DNA from 3 places in the Streptomyces sp. NPDC088766 genome. Region 3 is predicted to be linked to each of the others. Evidence: predicted binding sites of a transcription regulator. Region 3 holds the regulator's gene; each other region holds the start of a gene.
The links. Region 3 encodes HrcA, which represses chaperone genes, less so after heat shock. Its sites were predicted from a motif close to TTNGCACTCNGNNNNNCNGAGTGCNAA; they were not measured.

Region 1: the regulator HrcA is predicted to act here: its motif matches at 2,761-2,787, upstream of groES (co-chaperone GroES).
Region 2: the regulator HrcA is predicted to act here: its motif matches at 3,136-3,162, upstream of groL (chaperonin GroEL).

What each region holds. Positions count from the first base shown of each region.
Region 1 is NZ_JBIVKQ010000001.1:79,223-84,277, forward strand. Features, by position in the region: gene ACIP5W_RS00425 (methyltransferase domain-containing protein) at 1-573, opposite strand, end outside; gene ACIP5W_RS00430 (polysaccharide deacetylase family protein) at 703-1,599, shown strand; gene ACIP5W_RS00435 (polysaccharide deacetylase family protein) at 1,836-2,663, shown strand; gene groES (co-chaperone GroES) at 2,934-3,242, shown strand; gene groL (chaperonin GroEL) at 3,355-4,980, shown strand.
Region 2 is NZ_JBIVKQ010000010.1:163,082-168,136, forward strand. Features, by position in the region: gene ACIP5W_RS16680 (glucosyl-3-phosphoglycerate synthase) at 1-396, opposite strand, end outside; SAM riboswitch class I at 566-736, shown strand; gene thrC (threonine synthase) at 755-2,038, shown strand; gene ACIP5W_RS16690 (MoaD/ThiS family protein) at 2,035-2,310, shown strand; gene ACIP5W_RS16695 (cold-shock protein) at 2,775-2,981, shown strand; gene groL (chaperonin GroEL) at 3,325-4,947, shown strand.
Region 3 is NZ_JBIVKQ010000005.1:237,280-242,334, forward strand. Features, by position in the region: gene dnaJ (molecular chaperone DnaJ) at 1-697, opposite strand, end outside; gene hrcA (heat-inducible transcriptional repressor HrcA) at 698-1,714, opposite strand; gene ACIP5W_RS10110 (MBL fold metallo-hydrolase) at 1,873-2,598, shown strand; gene ACIP5W_RS10115 (DUF3097 domain-containing protein) at 2,630-3,502, shown strand; gene hemW (radical SAM family heme chaperone HemW) at 3,548-4,780, opposite strand; gene ACIP5W_RS10125 (SpoIIE family protein phosphatase) at 4,884-5,055, opposite strand, start outside.

The DNA of each region.
Region 1 (5,055 bases), on a different contig from region 3:
GACCGCCCATGACAGCGGCGGGGAGCAGGCCTCCGGGTCGAAGATCCGCCCCCGGCCGCCCCGCCGCGCCGGATCGACGAACACGGCGTCGTACCCGCCCGTGCCGACCTCCGTGACGTCCGCCTCGCGCACCTCGATCAGATCGGCGAGCCCCAGCGCCTCGGCGTTGGCCCGGGCCACCGCCGCCGTCAGCGGGTCGCGGTCCACGGCGAGCACCCTGATCCCGGCGCGGGCGAGCGCGACCGCGTCGCCGCCGATCCCGCAGCACAGGTCGGCGACCGAGGCCACGCCGAGCGCCTTCATCCGCCCGGCGCGGTGGGCGGCGACACTCGCGCGCGTCGACTGCTCGACCCCGTTCGGAGTGAAGAACATCCGCTGCGCGTCCTCGGCCCCGAACTTCGCCGCCGCCCGCTGCCGCAGCCGGGCCTGTCCGAGGGCCGCCGAGACCAGCTCGGCGGGGTGTTCACGGCGCAGCCTGGTGGCGACGGCCAGTTCGTCGGCCGGGGCGGTGCCGCGCACGGCATCGAGGAGGGCGCGGCCCTCGGGGGTGAGGAGCGGGGCGAGGTCGTTCACCGGGTCATTGTGGGCCAGTCGGTGGATGGTGCGCCTCCGGCGGCGGTGTCGGGCGGGATCGCGTGGACGTGACTGCGAGGATCCGGCGCCATGGGATCAGGATCAGTCGTACAAAATGATGAAAAGGGGATGCGGCGGGTGGGGATCAGGACCGGCGTCGCGGTCCTCGCCATGGCCGCCCTCGCCGCCGGCTGCGCCCCCGGCGCCACGGGCACCGGCAGCCGCCCCGCCCCCGGCCAGCAGCCGCCCCAGGGACAGCCCGCCCGTGCCCTGCACACCTACGCCGCCAAGCTGCGCGCCGAGTACGCCGCCCGGGCCGCGGCCGCCGCCCGCTGGCGGCTCGAGAAGGTCCCGCTGACACCCCCCGCCCCGCCCGCGACGAAGCCGGAGATCACCACCCGCCAGGGCTTCGAGGTCGACGACCACGAGGAACTGAACCTCCCGCCGGTCTTCACCACCGTCCCCACCAAGGACAAGGTCGTCTTCCTCACCATCGACGACGGCGCCGAGAAGGACCCGGCGTTCCTGCGCATGATGAGCGACCTGAAGATCCCCTACACGGCCTTCCTCAGCGACTACCTCGTCAAGGAGGACTACGGCTACTTCAAGAAGATGCAGGACGCGGGGGTGACCCTGAACAACCACACCCTCCACCACCCCTACCTGCCCGCCCTCTCCTACAGCCGCCAGAAACGCGAGATCTGCGGCATGCAGGACGTCATCGAGAAGCACTACGGCAAACGCCCCGCCCTCTTCCGCCCGCCCTTCGGCAACTACAACCGCGACACCCTGCGCGCCGCGAAGGCCTGCGGCGTGAAGTACGCGCCGCTGTGGAGCGAGGAGGTCTTCACCGACCGCTGGGACTACCGCGAGTGGGACCGCGACCTCCACCCCGGCGACATCGTCCTCACCCACTTCCGCGGCCGCGCCGACTGGAAGGGCACCATGCCCGACATGATCCGCCGCTTCCTGAACCTGGTCACCGAGAAGGGCTACGCGGTGGCCCGGCTGGAGGACTACCTGTGAGAAGGCGGGGGGCGAGACCGGCCGCGCGGCCGGGAGCGGCTGTGGCCGGCGGCCGGGCGGTGGGGACGGCGCGGTCGGAGGCGACCGTCACGGGCGGCCGGGCCGGGAGGCGGCCGGCGGCCGGCGGCCGGGCGACGGCGGCAGGGGATCGGGCCGCGGCCCGGAGACATGACCTGGCGACAGGGCCGGAAACGGGCCGGGGGCGGGGCCCGGCGGCCGCGCTGCTCGCATCCGTCATGGTCCTCACGGTGACGCTGACCGGCTGCGCCCGGTCGGCCGACCCGGTCGAACGGCCGGGCCGCACGGCGGCGGAGCGGGTGCGGTCCGCGGGGCCGGGTGCCGAGCGGGGCGCACGTCCGCACGCGCCGGCCGCGGAGCAGCCGTACCGCCGCTGGGGTCTGGCCGCCCCGCTCGCCCCAGCCCCCGCTCCCGCCCGCACACCGGCGGCCGGCCCTCTCACGGGCAGCCCGGCCCGCCCCGCGCTCCCGCCGGTCGTCGACCGGATCCCGACCCGCGACAAGGTCGTCTTCCTCACCTACGACGACGGCGCCGAACGCGACCCCCGCTTCGTCACCATGGTCCGCGAGCTGCGCCTCCCGGTCAGCATGTTCCTCACCGACAGCGTGGTGGGCCCGGGCTACGCGCACTTCGCCCGCCTGCGGTCGGTCGGCGCCGGCCTCCAGAACCACACCCTCGACCACGCCGCCCTGCGTGGCCTGCCCTACGCGGGCCAGCGCGCCGAGATCTGCGGCCAGCAGAACAAGCTCCAGGCCCGCTTCGGCCTGCGCCCCCGCCTGTTCCGCCCGCCCTACGGCACGTACGACACGGTGACCCTGCGCGCGGCCGCCGACTGCGGGATCACGGCCGTCGTCCTGTGGCGGGCCTCCATGGGGCCCACCGACCTCACCTACACCCACGGCTCCCACCGCCTGCGCCCCGGGGACGTCGTCGCCGTCGACCCGGACGAGACCAGGGGCCCGGGCCTGCGGGAACGCACGACGAGGCTGCTGCGGCGGATCCAGGAACAGGGCCTGACGGTGGGCCGCCTGGAGGACTACCTCTGAGGGCCCTCCCCCTCGCCACGCCGGCGCCGGACCCCGGGCACCGGCCCCCGCCCGACCCGGATCCCGACCCGGATTCCGGCACGGGCGACGCACGGCGTTGGCACTCCGCTTGACCGAGTGCTAATCGCGGTCATAGTCTCAGCTCTGGCACTCCCCACTGGAGAGTGCCAACTACGCGACGGGCAGGTCCGGCACCCGCGACGACGGATCCACCTGGTCGCCACCTCAGACAGTTAACCCCGTGAGATCTCCGAAGGGGGAGGTCGGATCGTGACGACCACCAGCTCCAAGGTTGCCATCAAGCCGCTCGAGGACCGCATTGTGGTCCAGCCGCTCGACGCCGAGCAGACCACGGCCTCTGGCCTGGTCATCCCGGACACCGCGAAGGAGAAGCCCCAGGAGGGCGCCGTCCTCGCCGTGGGCCCGGGCCGCTTCGAGAACGGCGAGCGCCTGCCGCTCGACGTCAAGGTCGGCGACGTCGTCCTGTACAGCAAGTACGGCGGCACCGAGGTGAAGTACAACGGCGAGGAGTACCTCGTCCTCTCGGCTCGCGACGTGCTCGCGATCATCGAGAAGTAATTCACCCAGTTCTGCAGTGAACTGCGCCCCTGGCCCCCGCGTCTTTGTGAAGCCGGGCGCTGGGGGCGCGGTTCGTTTCTCCCACGTTTTCCGAGAGGGCTGAACCGCTCCCATGGCGAAGATCCTGAAGTTCGACGAGGACGCCCGTCGCGCCCTCGAGCGCGGCGTCAACAAGCTTGCCGACACGGTCAAGGTGACGATCGGCCCCAAGGGCCGCAACGTCGTCATCGACAAGAAGTTCGGCGCCCCCACCATCACCAACGACGGTGTCACGATCGCCCGCGAGGTCGAGCTCGACGACCCGTACGAGAACCTCGGCGCGCAGCTGGTGAAGGAGGTGGCGACCAAGACCAACGACATCGCGGGTGACGGCACCACCACCGCCACCGTGCTCGCCCAGGCGCTGGTCCGCGAGGGCCTGCGGAACGTCGCCGCCGGCGCGTCGCCCGCCCTCCTCAAGAAGGGCATCGACGCCGCGGTCAAGGCCGTCTCCGACGAGCTGCTCGCCACGGCCCGCCCGATCGACGAGAAGTCCGACATCGCCGCCGTCGCCGCGCTGTCCGCCCAGGACCAGCAGGTCGGCGAGCTGATCGCCGAGGCCATGGACAAGGTCGGCAAGGACGGCGTCATCACCGTCGAGGAGTCCAACACCTTCGGCCTGGAGCTGGACTTCACCGAGGGCATGGCCTTCGACAAGGGCTACCTGTCGCCGTACTTCGTGACGGACCAGGAGCGCATGGAGGCCGTCCTCGAGGACCCGTACATCCTCATCAACCAGGGCAAGATCTCCTCCATCGCCGATCTGCTGCCGCTGTTGGAGAAGGTCATCCAGACCAACTCCTCCCGCCCGCTGCTGATCATCGCCGAGGACCTGGAGGGCGAGGCGCTCTCCACCCTGGTCGTGAACAAGATCCGTGGCACCTTCAACGCCGTCGCGGTGAAGGCCCCCGGCTTCGGTGACCGCCGCAAGGCGATGCTCCAGGACCTGGCCGTCCTCACCGGCGCCACGGTCATCTCCGAGGAGGTCGGCCTCAAGCTCGACCAGGTCGGCGTCGACGTGCTCGGTTCCGCCCGCCGCGTCACCGTCACCAAGGACGACACCACGGTCGTCGACGGTGCCGGCAACACCGAGGACGTCCACGGCCGCGTCGCGCAGATCAAGGCCGAGATCGCCAACACGGACTCCGACTGGGACCGCGAGAAGCTCCAGGAGCGCCTCGCGAAGCTGGCCGGCGGTGTGTGCGTGATCAAGGTCGGCGCCGCCACCGAGGTGGAGCTGAAGGAGAAGAAGCACCGCCTGGAGGACGCCATCTCCGCGACCCGCGCCGCGGTCGAGGAGGGCATCGTCTCCGGTGGTGGCTCCGCGCTCGTCCACGCCGTGAAGGTCCTCGAGGGCAACCTCGGCAAGACCGGCGACGAGGCCACCGGTGTCGCCGTCGTCCGCCGCGCCGCCGTCGAGCCGCTGCGCTGGATCGCCGAGAACGCCGGCCTGGAGGGTTACGTCATCACCTCCAAGGTCGCCGAGCTGGACAAGGGCCAGGGCTTCAACGCCGCGACCGGCGAGTACGGCGACCTGGTCAAGGCCGGCGTCATCGACCCGGTCAAGGTCACCCGCTCCGCCCTGGAGAACGCCGCCTCCATCGCCTCCCTCCTGCTCACGACCGAGACCCTGGTCGTCGAGAAGAAGGAAGAGGAGGAGCCCGCCGCCGCCGGACACGGCCACGGCCACTCCCACTGACGCACGTCAGCCACCGAGGCCCGGCCCCCGCGAGGGGTGCCGGGCCTCGGCGTTTCCGCGGCGACCGTCACCCGC
Region 2 (5,055 bases), on a different contig from region 3:
CTCCCTGAGGTCCGCGTCGATGAAACAGACGATGTCCCCGGTCGTCACGAGCAGCGACCGCCACAGCACCTCGCCCTTGCCGGGCACGGCGGGTATCCGGGGCAGGATCTCGTCCCGGTGGACGACGCGCGCCCCGGCCGCCGCGGCGACCTGCGACGTACGGTCGGTGGAGCCCGAGTCGACGACGACGATCTCGTCGACGAGGGGGACCTGCCGCATCAGGTCGTGGCGGATGACCGCGACGATGTCACCGACCGTCTCCTCCTCGTTCAGGGCGGGCAGCACCACCGACACCGACTGGCCCGAGGCGCGCTTCGCGGCCAGGACGCGGTGCAGCGGGCGGTCGGTCACGGACCAGGAGCGGGTGGCCAGCCAGGCCTCGGCTTCTTTCAGCACGGTCTGCGGCTCCTCACTGTCGTGATCACACGCGGTGCACGTGGGGTGACCGTGTGATCCATCTCGCGGTTCGGACGTCTGTCTCAACTGTCCTGGCCTTCGGTTACAGTCTTGAACAACGCGGATGACCATCGCATGTCCGAGGTGGCCGCTGTTCACAACTTCATACCGCTCATCCAGAGGGGCAGAGGGATACGGCCCGATGAAGCCCCGGCAACCCTCCAGCCGCGCGCGCCGCCAGGCGTGAACGCCAACGCGTCACGTCGATGTGGCGAGGCTCCCGGCTAGGGAAGGTGCCAAATCCGTCTCACGGCGAGATGCGTCGTGAGGAAGATGAGGAGAAAGGGCCTCGCCTCACATGGCTGCGCAGACAGTTGCAAGCACCACGAACTCCGTCGATCTCGGTCCCGCCGCGGCGCTCTCCTGCCGCGAGTGCGGACACCGCGTGCCCCTCGGCCCGGTCTTCGCCTGCGAGGAGTGTTTCGGCCCGCTCGAGATCGCGTACGACTTCTCGGCCTACGAGACCGAGGAACTCCGCAAGCGCATCGAGGCGGGCCCCGCGAACATCTGGCGCTACGCGCCGCTGCTGCCGGTCCCGGCCGACGTGGCGGAGAAGCCGAACATCAACCCCGGCTGGACCAAGCTCGTCCAGGCCGACAACCTGGCCCGCGAGCTGGGCGTCGACGCCGGCAAGCTGTTCGTCAAGGACGACTCCGGCAACCCGACGCACTCCTTCAAGGACCGTGTCGTCGCCCAGGCCATCGAGGCCGCCCGCGCCTTCGGCTTCACCACCCTGTCCTGCTCCTCCACGGGCAACCTGGCCGGTGCCGTCGGCGCCGCCGCCGCCCGCGCCGGTTTCCGCTCCTGTGTGTTCATCCCGCACGACCTGGAGCAGGGCAAGGTCGTCATGGCCGCGATCTACGGCGGCGAACTCGTCGGCATCGAGGGCAACTACGACGACGTGAACCGGTTCTGCTCCGAGCTGATCGGCGACCCGGCCGGCGAGGGCTGGGGCTTCGTCAACGTCAACCTGCGGCCGTACTACGCCGAGGGCTCCAAGACGCTGGCGTACGAGATCTGCGAGCAGCTCGGCTGGCGGCTCCCCGACCAGCTCGTCGTGCCGATCGCCTCCGGCTCGCAGCTCACGAAGATCGACAAGGGGCTGCAGGAGCTGATCAAGCTCGGTCTCGTCGAGGACAGGCCGTACAAGATCTTCGGTGCGCAGGCCGAGGGCTGCTCGCCGGTGTCCGTCGCCTACAAGGCGGGTCATGACGTGGTCCGGCCGCAGAAGCCGGACACCATCGCCAAGTCCCTCGCCATCGGCAACCCGGCGGACGGGCCCTACGTCCTGGACATCGCGCGCCGTACCGGCGGCGCGGTGGAGGACGTGGACGACGAGCAGGTGGTCGACGCGATCAAGCTGCTGGCGCGGACCGAGGGCATCTTCGCGGAGACCGCCGGCGGCGTGACGGTCGGTGTGACGAGGAAGCTGATCGAGAACGGTCTCCTGGACCCGACGAAGACCACCGTCGTCCTCAACACGGGGGACGGTCTCAAGACCCTCGACGCGGTGGCCGGCACCGGCCTGACCGCCACCATCCGCCCCAACCTGGACTCCTTCCGAGAGGCTGGCCTCGCATGAGCGTGACCGTCCGCATCCCGACCATCCTGCGCACCTACACCGGTGGCAAGGCCGAGGTCCCGGCCGAGGGCGCGACCCTCGGCGAGGTCATCACCGACCTGGAGAAGAACCACACCGGCATCGCCGCCCGCGTCCTGGACGACCAGGGCAAGCTGCGCCGGTTCGTCAACGTGTACGTCAACGACGACGACGTGCGCTTCGAGCAGGGGCTTGACACGGCGACCCCGGACGGCGCCGGCGTCTCCATCATCCCGGCCGTGGCCGGCGGCTGACCGGTGCCCGTACCCGTCGGTAGTACCTGCCGGTAGTAACCGTCGGTAACAGTAATTACCGAGAGTTCATCCAATTGCCCCCTCCGCGAGAGAAGCGGAGGGGGCAATTCAGTGTGGTTGAGCGCGGTAGAGTTGGGGAACGCGTCGCCCATCGCATGCCGGCCGCATATGAGTTCCGTCGGGGCGGGCGATGAGAAGCAGCCAAAGTGTGCATGTGTTTTGCGCCTTTCATTCCCTTTGTGGGGCCCGACTTGCCCTGAATCCGGGCGAATTCTCACTCTCCTCCGGACCGTTCGCGTCCAGAATTCTCGTCCGATTGACCTGTTGCAGACGGCAGTTGGACAGATACATTCGGCCGCGGTCGACGCGTTCCGGCGCACGCCCCCAACCAACTGGGGGGTGAGGTCTGACCCGGATCCGCGAAGTGCGGATCTGTGCAAGGGCCAGTAATAGGGGAGTTAGGCATGGCTCAGGGCACCGTCAAGTGGTTCAACGCGGAGAAGGGGTACGGCTTCATCGCGGTCGACGGTGGTGCGGATGTTTTCGTCCACTACAGCGCGATCCAGATGGACGGATACCGCACCCTGGAAGAGGGTCAGCGGGTCGATTTCGAGATCTCGCAGGGCCAGAAGGGACCGCAGGCGGACATGGTCCGGCTCGCGACCGGCTGAAGCACGCGCCGACTTGCAGCGACGTTCTTCTGTTCCATCGGCGAAGGGCTCGCACCTCCCGGGGTGCGAGCCCTTCGGCATGTCCGAAGCCGCGTGCGGTCACCCGTCGGCGTCCGCCGCCACCCCTCGTTCACCTGCGGATCCCCGGGGGGCGCTTGCACTCGGCACAGGCGAGTGCTAATCATTGCGTTAGCACTCTGAAGGTGAGAGTGACAACGAAGGACCGGGTCGGTGAGGCCCGCAGGCCAGGTGGGGCAAGGAACCACGGGGCCGGCGAGCCGTCCGTCGCGGGCGCGGGCGCGGTCCGAAGGAATCACCCCCAGTCCTGGAGGGACCACTTCACATGGCCAAGATCATCGCGTTCGACGAGGAGGCGCGGCGCGGCCTCGAGCGCGGCATGAACCAGCTCGCGGACGCCGTGAAGGTGACGCTCGGCCCCAAGGGCCGCAACGTCGTCCTCGAGAAGAAGTGGGGCGCCCCCACGATCACCAACGATGGTGTCTCCATCGCCAAGGAGATCGAGCTCGAGGACCCGTACGAGAAGATCGGCGCCGAGCTGGTCAAGGAAGTCGCCAAGAAGACGGACGACGTCGCCGGTGACGGTACGACCACCGCGACCGTGCTCGCCCAGGCGCTGGTCCGCGAGGGCCTGCGCAACGTGGCGGCCGGCGCCAACCCGATGGCTCTCAAGCGCGGTATCGAGAAGGCCGTCGAGGCCGTCTCCGGTGCCCTGCTCGAGCAGGCGAAGGATGTCGAGACCAAGGAGCAGATCGCTTCGACGGCCTCCATCTCCGCCGCCGACACCCAGATCGGCGAGCTGATCGCCGAGGCGATGGACAAGGTCGGCAAGGAAGGCGTCATCACCGTCGAGGAGTCGCAGACCTTCGGTCTCGAGCTCGAGCTCACCGAGGGCATGCGCTTCGACAAGGGCTACATCTCGGCGTACTTCGCCACCGACATGGAGCGTATGGAGGCCGTCCTCGACGACCCGTACATCCTGATCGCGAACTCCAAGATCTCCAACGTCAAGGACCTGCTCCCGCTCCTGGAGAAGGTCATGCAGTCGGGCAAGCCGCTGCTGATCATCGCCGAGGACGTCGAGGGCGAGGCCCTGTCGACCCTGGTCGTCAACAAGATCCGCGGCACCTTCAAGTCCGTCGCCGTCAAGGCCCCGGGCTTCGGCGACCGCCGCAAGGCGATGCTGAACGACATCGCCATCCTCACCGGTGGCGAGGTCATCTCCGAGGAGGTCGGTCTCAAGCTCGAGAACACCTCCCTGGACCTCCTGGGCAAGGCCCGCAAGGTCGTCATCACCAAGGACGAGACCACCATCGTCGACGGGTCCGGCTCCTCGGAGCAGGTCGCGGGCCGGGTCAACCAGATCCGCGCCGAGATCGAGAACAGCGACTCGGACTACGACCGCGAGAAGCTCCAGGAGCGTCTGGCGAAGCTGGCCGGCGGCGTGGCCGTCATCAAGGCCGGCGCCGCCACCGAGGTGGAGCTCAAGGAGCGCAAGCACCGCATCGAGGACGCCGTCCGCAACGCGAAGGCGGCCGTCGAGGAGGGCATCGTCGCCGGTGGTGGCGTGGCCCTGCTGCAGGCCACCTCGGTCTTCGAGAAGCTCGACCTCGAGGGTGACGAGGCGACCGGCGCCAACGCCGTGAAGCTCGCCCTGGAGGCCCCGCTCAAGCAGATCGCCGTCAACGGTGGTCTCGAGGGTGGCGTCATCGTCGAGAAGGTGCGCAACCTGCCCGTCGGCCACGGCCTGAACGCCGCGACCGGTGAGTACGTCGACATGATCGCCGAGGGCATCATCGACCCGGCGAAGGTGACGCGCTCCGCGCTGCAGAACGCCGCGTCGATCGCCGCGCTGTTCCTCACCACCGAGGCCGTCATCGCCGACAAGCCGGAGAAGGCCGCGGCCCCGGCCGGCGGCGGCATGCCGGGCGGTGACATGGACTTCTGAGCCTGACCGAGGCTCGGTTTTCCACCGAGGGCGGTACCCCCTGCACCGGCAGGGGGTACCGCCCTCGGGCGTTTCGGGCGCCGACGTCGTAGTACGGGGTTGTCGTGG
Region 3 (5,055 bases):
CGCCGGCGAGCTGGATGCGGGTGCCGTTGTCGACGCCGGCCGGGATCTTCACGGTCAGCGTGCGACGCGAGCGCACCCGGCCGTCGCCCGCGCACTCCGGGCACGGCGTCGGCACGACGGTGCCGAAGCCCTGGCACTGCGGGCAGGGCCGCGAGGTCATGACCTGGCCGAGGAAGGACCGCGTCACCTGCGACACCTCACCGCGGCCGCGGCACATGTCACAGGTCTGCGCGCTGGTCCCCGGCGCCGCGCCCTCGCCGCTGCAGGTGCCGCAGACGATCGCCGTGTCGACCTGGATGTCCTTGGTCGTGCCGAAGGCCGCCTCGTCGAGGTCGATCTCCAGCCGGATCATCGCGTCCTGGCCCCGGCGGGTGCGCGAGCGCGGCCCGCGCTGCGACGCCGTGCCGAAGAAGGCGTCCATGATGTCGGAGAAGTTGCCGAAGCCGCCGGCCCCGAAGCCGCCCGCGCCGCCGCCCGCCTGGGACAGGGGGTCACCGCCGAGGTCGTAGACCTGCTTCTTCTGCGGGTCCGACAGCACCTCGTAGGCGGCGTTGATCTCCTTGAACCGCTCCTGGGTCTTCGGATCGGGGTTGACGTCCGGGTGCAGCTCGCGTGCGAGCCGCCGGAAGGCCTTCTTGATCTCTTCCTGCGACGCGTCGCGGCGCACGCCGAGAACGGCGTAGTAGTCCGTGGCCACTTACGACTCCGCCAGGATCTGTCCGACGTACCGTGCCACTGCGCGTACCGCTCCCATCGTTCCCGGGTAATCCATGCGGGTCGGTCCGACCACGCCGAGCTTGGCGACTGCCTCGCCGCCCGAACCGTAGCCGACCGACACCACCGAAGTGGAGTTGAGTCCCTCGTAGGCGTTCTCGTGACCGATACGCACGATCATGCCCGAATCCCCCGCCTCGCCAAGGAGCTTGAGGAGCACGACCTGCTCCTCAAGGGCTTCCAGGACGGGTCGGATCGTGAGGGGAAAGTCATGTCCGAAGCGGGTCAGATTGGCGGTGCCGCCGATCATCAGCCGCTCCTCGTTCTCCTCGACGAGCGTCTCCAGCAGCGTGGAGAGCACCGTCGTGACCGTGCCGCGGTCCTCGACCTCGAAGGCGTCGGCAAGGTCCTCGACCAGCCGCGGCACGTCGCTGAAGCGGCGGCCCGCGACCCGGCTGTTCAGCCGTGCCCGCAGATCCGCCAGCGGGGTCTCCCCGAAGGGCGCCGGGCAGTCCACCATCCGCTGCTCGACCCGCCCGGTGTCGGTGATCAGCACCAGCATCAGCCGGGCCGGCGCCAGCGACAGCAGCTCGACGTGCCGCACCGTGGAGCGCGTCAGCGACGGGTACTGCACGACGGCGACCTGCCGGGTGAGCTGCGCGAGCAGCCGTACGGTCCGGGCCACGACGTCGTCGAGGTCGACGGCGCCGTCGAGGAAGTTCTGGATGGCCCGCCGCTCGGGGGCCGTCATCGGTTTGACGCCGGCGAGCTTGTCGACGAACAGCCGGTAGCCCTTGTCGGTGGGGATGCGCCCGGCGCTGGTGTGCGGCTGCGCGATGTACCCCTCGTCCTCCAGGGCGGCCATGTCGTTGCGGACCGTGGCCGGGGAGACGCCGAGGTTGTGCCGCTCGGTGAGCGCCTTGGAACCCACGGGTTCCTCGGTGCCGACGTAGTCCTGGACGATGGCGCGCAGCACCTGGAGCCTGCGTTCACTCAGCATCCGCGCTCACCTCCAGCAGTCGTCCCCGGTCCCCCGGGCTCCTCGCCTGGCACTCTTCACATTCGAGTGCCAGCGTTCCCCGGCCCAGTGTACGGCTGTGGGGTACACCCTGGGCAAGGTCGGTCGCCCTGCCGGGCCGCCGGGGCTAGCGTCGCGGTATGACGGTGACTTGGGAAGAGCTGGGATGGGAGCGGGTCGCCACCGGGGTCGGCCGGTGCCGGCTTCCCGGCTGGGACTGCACGGTGGGGCTGGTCGTCGGGGAGGGGCGGGCCCTGCTGGTGGACGCGGGGTCGAGTCTCGCCGAGGGCGCCCGGCTGCGGATGCGCGCCGAGGAACTCGCCGGCCTGCGTGTGACGGATCTCGCGCTCACGCACCCCCATTTCGACCACGTGCTCGGGGCGGCGGCCTTCGCGGGCGCGGAGGTCTACGCGGCGGTGGGGGCGGACACGGTAACGGCGGACGAGCTGCGCGCGGACGCGATCCGGTGCGGCCTGGACGAGACCACGGCCACGGAGGCCGCGGAGACCCTGGTACGGCCCCGCCACCCGGTCTCCGGCGAGTGGACGCTCGACCTGGGCGGCGGACGGCAGGTCCTGCTGGCCAACGTCGGTCCGGGCCACACCGCGCACGACCTCGCCGTCCTCGTCCCGGCGGGCCCCGGCTCGCCCGAGGTCGTCTTCTGCGGCGACCTCGTCGAGGAGTCCGGCGAACCGCAGGCCGGACCCGACGCCGTACCGTCGCACTGGCCGGCCGCCCTCGACCGGCTGCTGGACCTCGGCGGCGAGGACGCGCTGTACGTGCCCGGTCACGGCGCGGTGGTCGACGCGACGTTCGTCCGGGCCCAACGGGACGCGCTGGCAGCGCGTTTCGGCGTGTCGCTGTGACCGTGCCGGGGCTTCTCCTATCGTCATCCGAATGCGCCCACCCGTCTCCCGCCACCGCCCTTCCAGCGAGGGCCCCTCGGGCCCGCGCCCCCGTGCATACGCCGCCGACCTGACCCCGCCGTGGAAGAAGCAGCGGCCCGCCCCCGAGGTCCCCGCGGACCCCGGTCTGGTGGTGGAGGAGCCCGGCACCGGTTTCTGCGGCGCGGTGATCCGCTGCGAGGCGGGCACGGTCACCCTGGAGGACCGCTTCGGCAAGCACCGGGTCTTCCCGCTGGAGCCGCGCGGCTTCCTCCTGGAGGGACAGGTGGTGACGCTGGTCCGCCCGGCGCCGGCGGCTCCGGTACGGCCCGCCCGTACCGCCTCCGGTTCGGTCGCCGTGCCCGGCGCCCGCGCCCGGGTGGCCCGCGCCGGCCGCATCTACGTCGAGGGCCGGCACGACGCCGAGCTGGTGGAGAAGGTGTGGGGCGACGACCTGCGCGTCGAGGGCGTGGTCGTGGAGTACCTGGAGGGCGTGGACGACCTGCCGTCGATCGTCGCCGAGTTCGCCCCCGGCCCCGACGCCCGGCTGGGCGTACTGGTGGACCACCTCGTCCCCGGCACCAAGGAGTGGCGCATCGCACAGTCCGTGACCGGCGAGCACGCGCTGGTGGTGGGCCACCCGTACATCGACATCTGGGAGGCGGTGAAGCCGTCGGCGGTGGGCATCGCGGCCTGGCCCCGCGTCCCGCACGGGCAGGACTGGAAGACGGGGGTGTGCCGGGCCCTGGGATGGCCGTCGGAGAACACCGGCGCGGTGTGGCAGGCCGTCCTGAAGCGGGTGGAGTCCTACAAGGACCTGGAGCCGGAGCTGCTGAGAGCGGTCGAGGAACTGATCGACTTCGTCACGGCACCGGCCGAAACCTGACCCGGGGTACGGGACACCGGGTTCGGGGTCCCTCGGTCGAGACCCTCAGTCCACCAGGTCCCGCACCACCGCGTCCGCCAGCAGCCGGCCCCGCAGGGTGAGGACGGCCCGCCCCGTCTCGTAGGGGCCGCCCTCCAGCAGCCCCTCCGACAGCGCCCGCCGCGACGCCGCCAGCCCCGCCTCCTTCAGCAGGTCCAGCGGAACCCCTTCCCGCAGCCGCAGTTCCAGCAGGATCCGCTCGACCCGGCGGTCCTCATCCGACAGGACCTCGCGTCCGGCACCCGGTGAACGGCCGCTCGCCAGCGCCGCCGCGTACGCCCCCGGATGCTTCACGTTCCACCAGCGCACGCCGCCGACGTGGCTGTGGGCTCCCGGGCCCGCGCCCCACCAGTCGGCGCCCCGCCAGTACAGCTCGTTGTGCAGGCAGCGGCCCGCCTCGGAGGTGGCCCAGTTGGACACCTCGTACCAGTCGAAACCCGCCGCGGACATCGTCTCCTCCGCGATCAGGTACCGGTCCGCGTGGACGTCGTCGTCGGTCATCGGGACCTCGCCGCGGCGGATCCGGCGGGCGAGCCGGGTGCCCTCCTCGACGATCAGGGCGTACGCACTGACGTGGTCGGGTCCGGCGCCGAGGGCGGCGTCCAGGGAGGCCCGCCAGTCGTCGTCCGACTCGCCGGGGGTGCCGTAGATCAGGTCGAGGTTGACGTGCTCGAAGCCGACGCCGCGGGCCTCCGCCACGCAGGCCTCGGGGCGGCCGGGCGTGTGGGTGCGGTCGAGGATCCTCAGCACGTGCTGCCGGGCACTCTGCATCCCGAAGGAGATCCGGTTGAAGCCGCCCTGGCGGAGCGTGGCGAGGTACGCCGGGTCCACCGACTCCGGGTTGGCCTCGGTGGTGACCTCCGCGTCCGCGGCAAGCCCGAACTCCTCGCGGATGGCCGTGAGCATCCGGACCAGGTCACCGGCCGCGAGCAGGGTGGGCGTACCGCCGCCGACGAAGACCGTGCGCACCTTGCGCGGGTCGTCGCCGAGGACCTTGCGGGCCAGCCGGATCTCGTCGATCAGGGTGTCGGCGTAGTTCTCGCGGGAGGCGAGGACACCGCCGGTGCCGCGCAGCTCGGTGGCGGTGTAGGTGTTGAAGTCGCAGTAGCCGCAGCGGCTCGCGCAGTAGGGCACGTGGAGGTAGAACCCGAGGGGGCGGTCGGCGGCCCCGGCGAGCGCGGAGGCGGGCAGCGCGCCGTCGGTGGGGACGGGCTCGCCGTCGGGGAGTGCGGAAGGCATGTCCTCCATTGTCCCGTACGCGGCTCGCAGGTCCCGTGGGTCCCGTGGGTCGGCTCTCCGGCTCCTCCGCGGCGCCGTGCCGCACCGCGCTTGCGCTGCTCGGCTACTCGGCCTGGAGCACCAGCAGGGCGAGATCGTCCTGAGGGGGCCGGCCGCCGAACTCGTGGACCAGGCGGCGGATCCGCTCGGCGATCAGTTCCGCTTCCAGCCCCGCGCACCCGGACAGGGCGTGGGCGAGACCGTCGCCGTCGTCGAACTGGCGGGAGCCCGAGCGG